Regions from separate parts of the Pseudomonas sp. SWRI51 genome, predicted to be linked through region 1. Evidence: predicted binding sites of a transcription regulator. Region 1 holds the regulator's gene; the other holds the start of a gene.
What was found. The regulator FliA, encoded in region 1, starts transcription of late flagellar genes. The targets are predictions, from matches to a motif close to CTAAAGTTTNNNNNNNNNNNGCCGNTAA.
Positions count from the first base shown of each region.

Region 2: a site for FliA is predicted at 2,978-3,005, ahead of HU720_RS05490 (methyl-accepting chemotaxis protein). Genes of this name have one in related genera too.

Region 1 is NZ_JABWRG010000051.1:21,033-26,812, reverse strand. It holds gene HU720_RS15505 (chemotaxis protein CheA) at 1-1,342, opposite strand, end outside; gene HU720_RS15500 (protein phosphatase CheZ) at 1,355-2,143, opposite strand; gene HU720_RS15495 (chemotaxis response regulator CheY) at 2,166-2,540, opposite strand; gene fliA (RNA polymerase sigma factor FliA) at 2,647-3,387, opposite strand; gene fleN (flagellar synthesis regulator FleN) at 3,384-4,217, opposite strand; gene flhF (flagellar biosynthesis protein FlhF) at 4,331-5,641, opposite strand; gene flhA (flagellar biosynthesis protein FlhA) at 5,653-5,780, opposite strand, start outside.
Region 2 is NZ_JABWRG010000009.1:35,715-41,494, forward strand. It holds gene HU720_RS05465 (FMN-dependent NADH-azoreductase) at 1-239, opposite strand, end outside; gene HU720_RS05470 (LysR substrate-binding domain-containing protein) at 376-1,278, shown strand; gene HU720_RS05475 (MmcQ/YjbR family DNA-binding protein) at 1,271-1,648, shown strand; gene HU720_RS05480 (DUF1294 domain-containing protein) at 1,625-2,020, opposite strand; gene HU720_RS05485 (undecaprenyl-diphosphate phosphatase) at 2,020-2,850, opposite strand; gene HU720_RS05490 (methyl-accepting chemotaxis protein) at 3,151-4,785, shown strand; gene pnuC (nicotinamide riboside transporter PnuC) at 4,890-5,456, shown strand; gene HU720_RS05500 (AAA family ATPase) at 5,453-5,780, shown strand, end outside.

The sequences.
Region 1 (5,780 bases):
TCTCTTCGCCGACCAGCTCCAGGTTGATCTCTTTCTTGAGCTGGCGCGCCAGGTCGCGAACCAGACGCGGGAAGCGCCCGAAGACCTTCTTGATCGGCTGCATGCGCGTCTTCATGACCGCGGTCTGCAGGTCGGCAGTGACCACATCGAGGTTGGAGACGGCCTTGGACATGGCCTCGTCGCCGCTGTTCAGGCCCAGGCGCACCAGGCGGTTACGCACCAGCACCAGTTCGCCGACCATGTTCATGATCTCGTCCAGGCGTGCGGTATCGACCCGTACGGTGGTTTCCGCTTCGCTGGCACCGTGTTTCTCGCCAGCAGGTGCCGGGGCGCGGGCCGGAGCTGCAGCAGGCGCTGCGGCGGCGGCAGGTTTGGCAGCTGGGGCCGGTGCGGGTGCGGCAGCCGGTGCCGGCTTGGCTTCAGCCTTGGGCGCTGCGGCTACCGCTGCAGCTGCAGCAGGCGCTTCGGCGGCAACGGCGTCGGCGGCAAATTTGCCTTTGCCGTGCAACTGGTCCAGCAGCGCTTCGAATTCATGCTCGCTGATTTCGTCACCGCTGGCGGTGGCGCCAGCAGGCGCTGCGCTTGCAGCCGGCAGCGCGTCAACGGCGAAGGTGCCTTTGCCGTGCAACTGGTCGAGCAGCGACTCGAACTCGTCATCGGTGATTTCATCGCTGCCGGCGGCCGGAGCGGCAGCGGGAGCGCTGGCCACGGCGGGTGCCGAGAACTGGCCTTTGCCGTGCAACTGGTCAAGCAGCGATTCAAACTCCGAATCGGTGATCTCGTCACCTTCGGCGCTGACTGCCTGGCCTTGCGCCTGCTCGCTTTGGGCAGCTTGGGCCTTGACCGCGTCGAGCGAATCGAGCAATTGCTCGAACTCGGTGTCGGTGATGTCCGCCTCAGCAGCGGCCTCGACCACAGGCTCAGGCTCGACCACAGGTGCAGGTGCCGCGCTACCCGGCTCGGCAAGGCGCGACAGCGCCGCCAGCAGCTCACGGGTAGCGGGGGTAACCTGGGTGCGCTCGCGCACCTGGCTGAACATGCTGTTGACCGTGTCGAGTGCTTCGAGCACCACGTCCATCAGCTCGGCGTCGACCCGGCGCTCACCTTTGCGCAAGATGTCGAAGACGTTCTCCGCGATATGGCAGCACTCCACCAACTCGTTGAGCTGAAGGAAGCCGGCGCCCCCTTTAACAGTGTGGAAACCGCGGAAAATCGCATTGAGCAAGTCCGCATCGTCCGGTCGGCTTTCCAGCTCGACCAGCTGCTCGGACAAAAGCTCGAGGATTTCGCCGGCTTCTACCAGGAAATCCTGAAGGATTTCTTCATCGGCGCCGAAGCTCATTAAACGTGCTCCTTAAAAACCCAGGCTGGACAGCAAATCGTCAACATCGTCCTGGCTGGACACGACGTCTTCACGCTTATCGGCATGAATCTGCGGACCTTCACCCCGAGTTGGATGTTTTTCTTCATCTTTTTCAGCACGCAGCTGCTCGTGGTCATGTTCGATACCGGCAAACCGATCGACTTGACTGGCCATGAGCACGAGCTTGAGCAGGTTGCTTTCAACTTCGGTAACCAGCGCAGTGACGCGCTTGATCACTTGACCGGTGAGGTCCTGATAGTCCTGAGCCAGGACAATCTCGTTGAGGTGGCCGGCGACTTTCTGGTTACCTTCAGCGCTATGCGTCAGGAAACTGTCGACACGCTTGACCAATTCACGGAACTCCGTCGCTTCCACTTCGCGGCGCATGAAGCGCTGCCAGTCGGTGGACAAGCTGCGCGCCTCGCTGGCCAGGTCGTTGAGCACCGGGGTGCACGCCTCGGCCAGGTCCATGGTGCGGTTGGCCGCGCCTTCAGTGAGGCGAACCACATAGGAGAGGCGCTCGGTGGCGTCAGTGATCTGCGACACTTCCTCGGCCTGCGGCGTTGCCGGGTCGATATGGAAGTTGACGATTGCGCTGTGCAATTCGCGTGTGAGCTTGCCGACTTCCTGATACAGCCCGCGGTCGCGGGTCTGGTTCAGTTGGTGAATAAGCTGCACGGCATCACCGAACCGGCCGCGCTCGAGGCTCTCGACCAGTTCCTGGGCATGCTTCTTCAGGGTCGTTTCAAACTCACCCAAAGAGTTGTTGGTTGACTCCATTGCTTGCGCCCCCTGACGTGGCTCAGCCGTTGACGCGTTCGAAGATCTTTTCGATCTTTTCTTTCAGCGCCTGGGCGGTGAAAGGCTTGACCACGTAACCGTTGACGCCGGCCTGGGCCGCTTCAATGATCTGCTCGCGCTTGGCTTCGGCGGTCACCATCAGCACGGGAAGGTGCTTGAGGCGCTCGTCGGCGCGCACTGCGCGCAACAGGTCGATACCGGTCATGCCAGGCATGTTCCAGTCGGTCACGAGGAAGTCGAAGTTCTCGCTATGGAGCATCGGCAGTGCCGTGTTGCCGTCATCGGCTTCCTTGACATTGGTGAAGCCCAGATCACGCAACAGGTTCTTGATGATCCGCCGCATCGTCGAAAAGTCGTCAACGATGAGGATTTTCATGTCTTTGTTCAATTAGACCTCCAAGCAGTCTTTAACGCGCTCGGCGCCGAGCGCGCGCTCAATCAATTCGGCACTACAAAAATAAACGACTGCACTGAACCTGGGTTCAACGCGCGCGCCATTCCCCAAGGCGGCTGCGCAGCCGAGCTGCACATTGGCTGTGCAACTGGCTGACACGCGATTCGCTGACCCCCAGGACCTCACCGATTTCCTTGAGGTTCAGCTCTTCGTCGTAGTACAGCGCCAGTACCAGGCGCTCGCGCTCCGGCAGGTTGGCGATCGCATCGGCCAGGGCACGCTGGAAGCGCTCGTCTTCCAGATCACGCGATGGCTCAAGCTGTCCGCTCACTCCATCCTCGTGCAACCCTTCATGTTCGCCGTCCTGCAAAAGGTCGTCGAAACTGAACAGTCGGCTGCCCAAGGTATCGTTCAGAATCCCGTAGTAATCATCGAGACTCAATTGGAGTTCGGCAGCAACCTCGTGATCTTTAGCGTCACGGCCAGTTCTTGCTTCAACACAGCGCATTGCATCACTGACCATGCGCGTATTTCGATGCACCGAACGTGGCGCCCAGTCACCTTTGCGGACCTCGTCGAGCATCGCTCCGCGGATGCGGATACCGGCGTAGGTTTCGAAGCTGGCGCCCTTGCTGGCGTCATACTTGTTGGCCACTTCCAGCAGGCCGATCATGCCGGCCTGGATGAGGTCTTCGACCTGCACGTTGGCCGGCAGACGCGCCAGCAGGTGATAGGCGATGCGTTTGACCAGCGGCGCGTAGCGTTCAACCAGCTCGTACTGCGCGTCCTTGGACGCCTTGCTGTACATCTTGAAACCGCTCGAATTCATAGTACTGGCCCCGCACTGGTCGGCTGCACCAGACGCTCGACGAAAAACTCCAGATGCCCACGCGGGTTGGCAGGCAGCGGCCAGCTATCGACCTTCTGCGCGATGGCCTTGAAAGCCAGCGCACACTTGGACCGAGGGAAGGCCTCATAGACCGCCCGCTGCTTCTGCACCGCCTTGCGAACGCATTCGTCGTAAGGCACGGCGCCGACGTATTGTAGGGCGACGTCGAGGAAGCGGTCCGTGACCTTGGTCAACTTGGCAAACAGGTTGCGCCCTTCCTGCGGGCTTTGTGCCATGTTGGCCAGCACGCGGAAGCGGTTCATGCCGTAATCGCGGTTGAGCAGCTTGATCAGGGCGTAGGCGTCGGTGATCGAGGTAGGCTCGTCGCACACCACCAGCAGCACTTCCTGCGCGGCGCGCACAAAACTGACTACCGAGTCACCGATGCCGGCAGCGGTGTCGATGACCAGCACATCGAGATTGTCGCCAACATCGCTGAACGCCTGAATCAGGCCAGCGTGCTGGGCCGGCGCCAGGTGCACCATGCTCTGCGTGCCGGAGGCAGCCGGGACGATACGTACCCCACCTGGCCCCTGCAGCAGCACATCGCGCAGCTCACAGCGCCCTTCCATGACATCGGCAAGGGTGTGTTTGGGGGTCAGACCGAGCAGCACGTCGACATTGGCCAGGCCCAGGTCGGCATCAAGCAGCATGACCCGGCGGCCGAGCTCGGCCAGTGCCAGGGACAGGTTCACTGAAACGTTGGTCTTGCCGACGCCACCTTTACCACCGGTGACGGCGATCACCTGTACGGGATGCATGCTACCCATGTCTTCTGATTACCTTGTCTCGCTTGAACCCAGGCCACTCAGGAGGCTGAACGCTCGACGCCACGGATCTGCCGGGCAACCCCATGATGTAGGTACTTTTTACCGTTTTCACCTCAACCCACCCGCTTGCCAGGGTTGTGGTAGAGATCAGCGAACATGTCGGCCATGGCCTCCTCGCTGGGCTCGTCTTGCATCTGCACACTGACGGCGCGGCTCACCAGTTGGTGCTTGCGCGGCAGTTGCAGGTCTTCAGGGATGCGCGGGCCATCGGTCAGATAGGCAATCGGCAACTCATGGCTGATGGCCAGGCTCAGCACTTCGCCGAGGCAGGCCGTTTCATCGAGCTTGGTCAGGATGCAACCGGCCAGGCCGCAGCGCTTGTAGCTGTGGTAGGCGGCGGTCAGCACCTGTTTCTGGCTGGTGGTGGCCATGACCAGATAATTCTTCGAGGCAATGCCTCGCCCTGCCAGCGTTTCGAGCTGCATGCGCAGTGCCGGGTCGCTGGCTTGCAGGCCGGCGGTGTCGATCAGCACCACACGCTTGCGCAGCAGCGGCTCTAGCGCCTGGGCCAGGGACTCGCCCGGGTCGACGTAGGTTACCGAGACGTTGAGGATGCGCCCAAGGGTCTTGAGCTGCTCCTGGGCGCCGATACGGAAGCTGTCCATGCTCACCAGGGCCAGGTTGTTGGCGCCGTACTTGAGCACGTAGCGCGCAGCCAGCTTGGCCAGGGTGGTAGTCTTGCCCATGCCGGCCGGGCCGACCATGGCGATGACCCCGCCCTCCTCGATCGGTTCGATCTGCGGCACTTCGATCATGCGCGCCAAGTGCGCAAGCACCATGCGCCAGGCTTGGCGCGGCTCTTCGATGCCAGCGGTCAGTTCGAGCAGTTCACGGGCCAGCCCGCCGGACAAGCCCAGGCGCTGCAAACGGCGCCACAGGTTGGCCTGCTGCGGTTTGCTGCCTTGCAGTTGGCCCCAGGCCAGCGAGCCGAGCTGCACTTCAAGCAGTTCGCGCAGGCCCGAAAGTTCTGAGCGCATGGCGTCCAGCAAGCGCGCTTCGACCGGGGCCGGTGCCGGCGCAGGTGCCGCTTGCGGCGCCTCGACATGCGGCTCTACCAGCGGCTCGGAGGCGGTCAGCGACTGGCCGGCGAACAGTTGACGATTGCCGTCGCCCAGCTCGTTGCGGCCGCTGATTTCGGCTTGGGCGGTAACGATGCGGGACTGGGTCTTGCGCAGTTCGTCTTCGAGCTCGACGTTGGGCACGCGCGGCGCCAGCGCGGACAGCTTGTAGTCCAGCGCGGCCGTCAGCTCGACACCGCCTGCAATGCGCCGGTTGCCGATGATCGCGGCATCGGCGCCAAGCTCATCGCGGACCAGTTTCATGGCCTGACGCATATCGGCGGCGAAAAAACGCTTAACTTGCATAACCCACTACCTCAGCCATTTGGGCCCACGGTGGCAACGATGGTGACTTGCTTGTTGTCAGGTATTTCCTGATACGCCAAAACATGCAAATTCGGTACAGCCAGGCGGCCGAAGCGCGACAGCATGGCCCGGATCGGGC
Region 2 (5,780 bases), on a different contig from region 1:
AGGGTTTCCTGGCTGAGCTTGGCTTCGTGTGCCAGTGCCGCGTCACGCGCCTCTTCAGCGGTGCCGGCGGCAACCAAGGTAGCGGCGGAGAAATGGCTGATGGCATCGGCAGCCAGGTCGCGATACACCACTTCTATGGATGGGTCGGCTGCCTTCCAGGCTTCTACCACTTCGCGGCTCAACTGGCGGGAGGCGGAATTGTCGCCCAGGATGCTCGAATCGATGTGCAACAGTTTCATAGGACTCTCCAGTGTTTTTGAAGACCGCTGCGGATAAGCGATCACGATGGGGAGAATCCTACCGACATGACCAATGACTGAAAAGTTAGCAAAAATGCGTTAGTTTGTTCCACTGATGGAACAATGAGCCCTTTGCATGCAAGACCTCAACGATCTGTTTTACTTCGCCCAGGTGGTCGAAGCTGGCGGCTTCGCTGCCGCCGGGCGCCAGTTGGGCATCCCCAAATCACGGCTGTCGCGGCGCATTGCCGAGCTTGAGGAGCGGCTGGGCACGCGGCTGTTACAGCGCACCACGCGCCAACTCAAGCTTACCGCCGTGGGCGAGCGCTACTTGCACCACTGCCAGGCCATGCTGCTTGAGGCCGAAATGGCTGATGAGGTGGTTGCCAGCATGTCCAGCGAGCCTCGGGGCCGCTTGCGGGTGTCATGCCCGGTGGCGCTGGCCCACGCTTTTTTGCCTGAGGTGATCGCCCGTTTCCTGGCTCAGTACCCGCTGGTGCAGTTGGACATGGTGCTGCTCAACCGTCGGGTAGATCTGATTTCCGAAGGCATCGACGTTGCCCTGCGGGTGCGCGAGCTGGGTGATGAGGACCCGGCGCTGGTCACCCGCCGCCTGCGCCAGGCGCAGATGCAACTGGTGGCGGCGCCCGGCTTTGCCGACCATGTGCGCCACCCTTCCGAACTTGCCGGCCTGCCGGTGCTGGGCGCGGCGGAGGCTGACCGGTTGGTGCATTTTCGTTTGTTGGGGCCCAATGGTCGCACCGAAGATATTGCCCTTGAACCGCGCCTGGCCATTGATGACTTCGTGGTGCGCAACGCAGCCGTGCGCGCGGGCCTGGGTTTTACAGCGCTGCCGGCGATGTTCTGCGAAGAGGAACTGGCGCGGGGCGAGCTGGTACGGCTACTCCCGGACTGGTCGCTACCGGGCGGTTATCTGCAAGCGGTATACCCGCACCGGCGTGGCCTGTTGCCAGCGGTGCGGGCATGGATTGATCATCTGGCGGCTTCATTCGAAGCCTGTGGAGAGCGCTATGTCTGACCAACGCATGACTCAGGCGCAGGTGGCGGCGTTTTGCCTGGCCCTGCCGGGGGCGCGAGAAGACTACAAATGGGGTGGGATCCGCGTGTTCTCGATTGCCGGCAACAAAATGTTCGCGGTCATGGACCTGGCCGGTGCAGGGTTGTCGTTCAAAGTGGCCGATGAGCTGTTTCTGGGCTATTGCGACCGCCCGGGCATTCGCCCGGCGCCTTATCTGGCGCGGGCCAAGTGGGTAAGCGTGGCGCCGCCCTACCCCATGGGCGGCGAAGAGCTACGCGAGCTGCTCAGCCGCTCGCACCAGTTGGTGGTGAAACGCTTGCCCAAGCGCACGCAGGTGGGGCTGCTGCTACAAGAGCCCTGCGTGCCATAGATGATTGAACCAGAACACCTGGTGCACCAGCACGATGGCCCAGCACACCACTTGGTACGACACCTTGCGCGTTTTGTGGCGAAACAGTTGCTGGGCCAGCAATGCCCCAGGCCAGCCGCCCAGCAGTTCGCTGGCATGCAGCACCTTCTCCGGCGTGCGCCAAACCTGGGTGCGGGCCTGCTGTTTGTCCTGCCAATACAGCAGCAGGCTGATCAAACTCAGTGCCGGGTACATTGCCAAAGGCACCCATGACTGCCCGCTAAGCCCAACCTGCAAGCTGCCGCCCAGCGGTAGCAGGCACAGGCCAGCCAATACCAAGCCCTTGAGCCCGGCATTGCGAATACCCGGCTGAGCAGCCTGCGCGCGAGCCATCAGGGTTGCGCCGTCGCCCAGTCAACCCAACCAAACTGCCAGGTGGCCAGAATCAACAGGCCGAAGGCAATGCGATACCAGGCAAACACCGCGTAGCTGTGGTTGGCGATGAACTTGAGCAGCCCGCGCACCGCGATCATGGCAAAGATGAACGACACCACGAAGCCTAGCGCGAACACGGGCAGGTCTGCAGGCTGGAACAGGTCGCGGTACTTGTAGCCCGAATACACCGCCGCCCCGACCATGGTCGGCATCGCCAGAAAGAACGAAAACTCGGTGGCCGCCTTGCGCGACAGGCCAAACAGCAGGCCGCCGATGATGGTCGAGCCGGAGCGCGAGGTGCCTGGAATCATCGCCAGGCACTGCACGAAACCAATCTTCAGGGCGTGGTGCCAGCTCATTTCATCGACATGCTCGACCTCGACGCGGTGCACGCGACGCTCGGCCCAGAGCATGATCAACCCGCCCACCACCAGCGCGACCGCCACAGTGATGGGGTTGAACAGGTAATGGTGGATCAGGTCGGCGAACAGCACACCCAGCACCACGGCCGGCAGGAAGGCAATCAGCAGGTTGGCGGTAAAGCGCCGCGCCGGCACCTGGGTCGGCAGCCCCACCACCACATCGAAGATCTTGCGACGAAACTCCCACACCACCGCCAGGATTGCGCCCAGCTGGATGATGATGTTGAACGCCATGGCGCGTTCGCCGCCAAAGCCGAGCAGGTCGGCAACGATGATCTGGTGCCCGGTACTCGAAATGGGCAAGAACTCGGTCAACCCTTCGACCACGCCCAGGATGATCGCCTGCAAGGCACTCCAAAAATCCATCATTCCCCCATGGGGGACCGCGCCATTGGCAGGCCCCTCTGTTTTGATATGCAAATGTATACCGCACGCGGCGACGCCGTTTTACAGCGACCCTTGGGTGCAATACCAGCAGAAAAGTTCATCGCGCTAAAGGTTTCATCCAGAGCGGCCGAGATCCTAGCAGAGGGACTGTTTCCGTTCCCGTATTACCTGCAACACGGAATGTCACTTCATACCCATTAGCCGTTGGTCGGGTGGGGGCCTAGGCCAAAGCATGCTTGGATGCCTTCTATAAAAAGAACAACACTGGAGTAACGCATCATGAAGACCCTCAGGTCGATGTCGATCAGCCGCCGTCTCTGGCTGATCCTGCTGGTCGCTGTGGCCATGCTGGTAGTACTGGGCTTGTTGATGCTGCGCCAAATCCATGGCGACCTGTACCAGGCCAAGGCCGAAAAGACCCGCCACGTGGTGCAGACCGCAGCCGGGGTGCTGGCCTATTACCAAGGCCTGGAGGCCGCCGGCACGCTGACCCGTGATGCCGCCCAGCAGCAGGCGCTGCAAGTGGTGCGCGGCCTGCGCTACGAGCAGAACGACTATTTCTGGATCAATGACCTGCAGCCGAAGATGGTCATGCACCCCGTCAACGCCAAGCTCGAAGGCCAGGACCTGTCGTCGATCCGCGACCCTGACGGCTTTGCCCTGTTCAACGAAATGGTCACGCTGGCCAAAAGCCAGGGCGCAGGCCCGGTCGACTACCGCTGGCCCAAGCCCGGCGCCAGCGACCCTGTGCCAAAGACGTCCTACATTCAATTGTTCAAGCCTTGGGGCTGGATCATCGGCTCGGGGGTGTATGTCGATGACGTGCAGGACGAGTTCGCCCGCCAGCTGTGGCACGCCTCGCTGGTCGGCATCGCCATCGCGGTGCTGATGGCGCTGGTGGTATTGCTGATCGCCCGCAGCATCTCACGTCCTTTGCACGAGGCGGTGCAGGCCATGGGCAACATCGCCAGCGGCGAAAGTGACCTGACCCGCCGCCTGGACACCCATGGGCGCGATGAAATCACCCACTTGGGCGAGCACTTCAACCGTTTCAACGGCAAGCTGCAAGGCGTGGTTGGCCAACTGCAAGGCGCAGCCCATGCCCTGGCGCAGTCCGCCGGCCATGTCGGCGACAACGCCGGTGCCGCCCAGGCGCGCAGCGCGCAGCAATCGCTGCAGATGGACCAGGTGGCCACCGCCATCAATGAAGTCAGCTACGCCGTGCACGATGTCGCCAAGCATGCCGAGCAGGCCGCCGGCGAGATGCGCAACGCCCAGCAGCAAGTCGATGAGGGCCAGCACGCCATCCATGGCAGCCTGGAACAGATCGACCGGTTGTCGGCGACCATCGAGCAGGCAGTGCAGGTCATCCGCGAGCTGGCCAGCCACAGCACACGCATTGGCGGCGTACTGGAGGTGATCCGCGCCATCGCCGAGCAGACCAACCTGCTGGCGCTGAACGCAGCCATCGAAGCGGCCCGCGCCGGCGAACAAGGCCGCGGCTTTGCCGTGGTAGCCGACGAAGTGCGCCTGCTGGCCCAGCGCACGGCGCAATCCACCGCTGAAATCCAGACCATGATCGAGCATCTGCAGGGCCAGTCGGAGGCCGCCGTCAAGGCCATCGATACCAGCAGCGAGGCCTCGCGCCAGACCGTCACCCAGGCCCGTGAAGCCGGTACCCGCCTCGATGCCATCAGCCAGGCGCTGAACACCCTGGGTGCCCTGAACGCCTCGATTGCCAGCGCCACCTTGCAGCAGTCGCATGTGGTCGAGGAGATCAACCGCAACGTCACCGAAACCGCCGGGCTGTCCCAGGAAACCGCCGAAGCCGCGCGCCAATCCAGCGAAGCGGGCAACGCCCTGGGCCGCCTGAGCGAAGAACTCGAGCAACTGCTGCGCCAGTTCCGGGTTTAGCCAGCGGCTAGCTTCGAGCTGCAAGCCGCACCGCTCGCTTGCAGCTTGCTGCTTGCAGCTCGCTGCTTGTAGCATCCCGCCCTTTACCCTTGGAAGGCGCGCCGATGTCCGGGCTTGAACTCTTTGCCGCAGCGCTGGGCGTGGTTGCCGTATGGCTCACCGTACGGCAGAACCCCTGGTGCTGGCCGATCGGGCTGGTGATGGTGGTGCTCTACAGCTGGATCTTCTACGAAGTGAAGCTGTATTCGGACATGCTGCTGCAACTGTTCTTCGCCGTGCTGCAGGTGTATGGCTGGTGGCAGTGGACCCGCCCAGACAACCAGAAAGACGCCCGCCAGGTTTCGCGCCTGGCCTCAGCGCCCATGCTCAAGGGCTTGTCCGCAGGCCTGGTGTTCAGCCTGCTGCTGGGCGCCGGCATGGCCCACTACACCGACGCCGCACAACCCTGGCTAGACGCCGCGTTGACAGGTTTCAGCCTGGTGGCGCAACTGTGGATGGCACAGAAACGCCTGCAATGCTGGGCGCTGTGGGTGGTGCTGGATGTGATCTTCGTGGGTTTGTTCCTGTACAAAGGCCTCTACCTTACTGCCGGGCTGTATGCCCTGTTCACCGTGATTGCGGTGCGCGGCTGGCTGGAGTGGCGCCGCGACCCGGCGCTGGCCTACGCATGAAAACCCTGGTGTTGTGCGGCCCCGAATCCAGCGGCAAGAGCTGGCTCAGCGGCGAGATCCAGGCCCATTTTGGCGGTGTGGTGGTGGGTGAATACGTTCGCCACTTCATCGAGCGTGAGCAGCGAGACACCTGCTACGAAGATATATCCGCCATCGCCGAAGGGCAGTTGCAGTGGGAGGATCAAGGCCGCATGCAGGCCCCGCCGTTGCTGATTCTAGATACCCACCTGCTAAGCAATATCCTCTGGAGCCGCACCCTCTTCGGCGATTGCCCAGCCTGGATCGAACACGCCCTCGCCGCCCGCCACTACGACCTGCACCTGC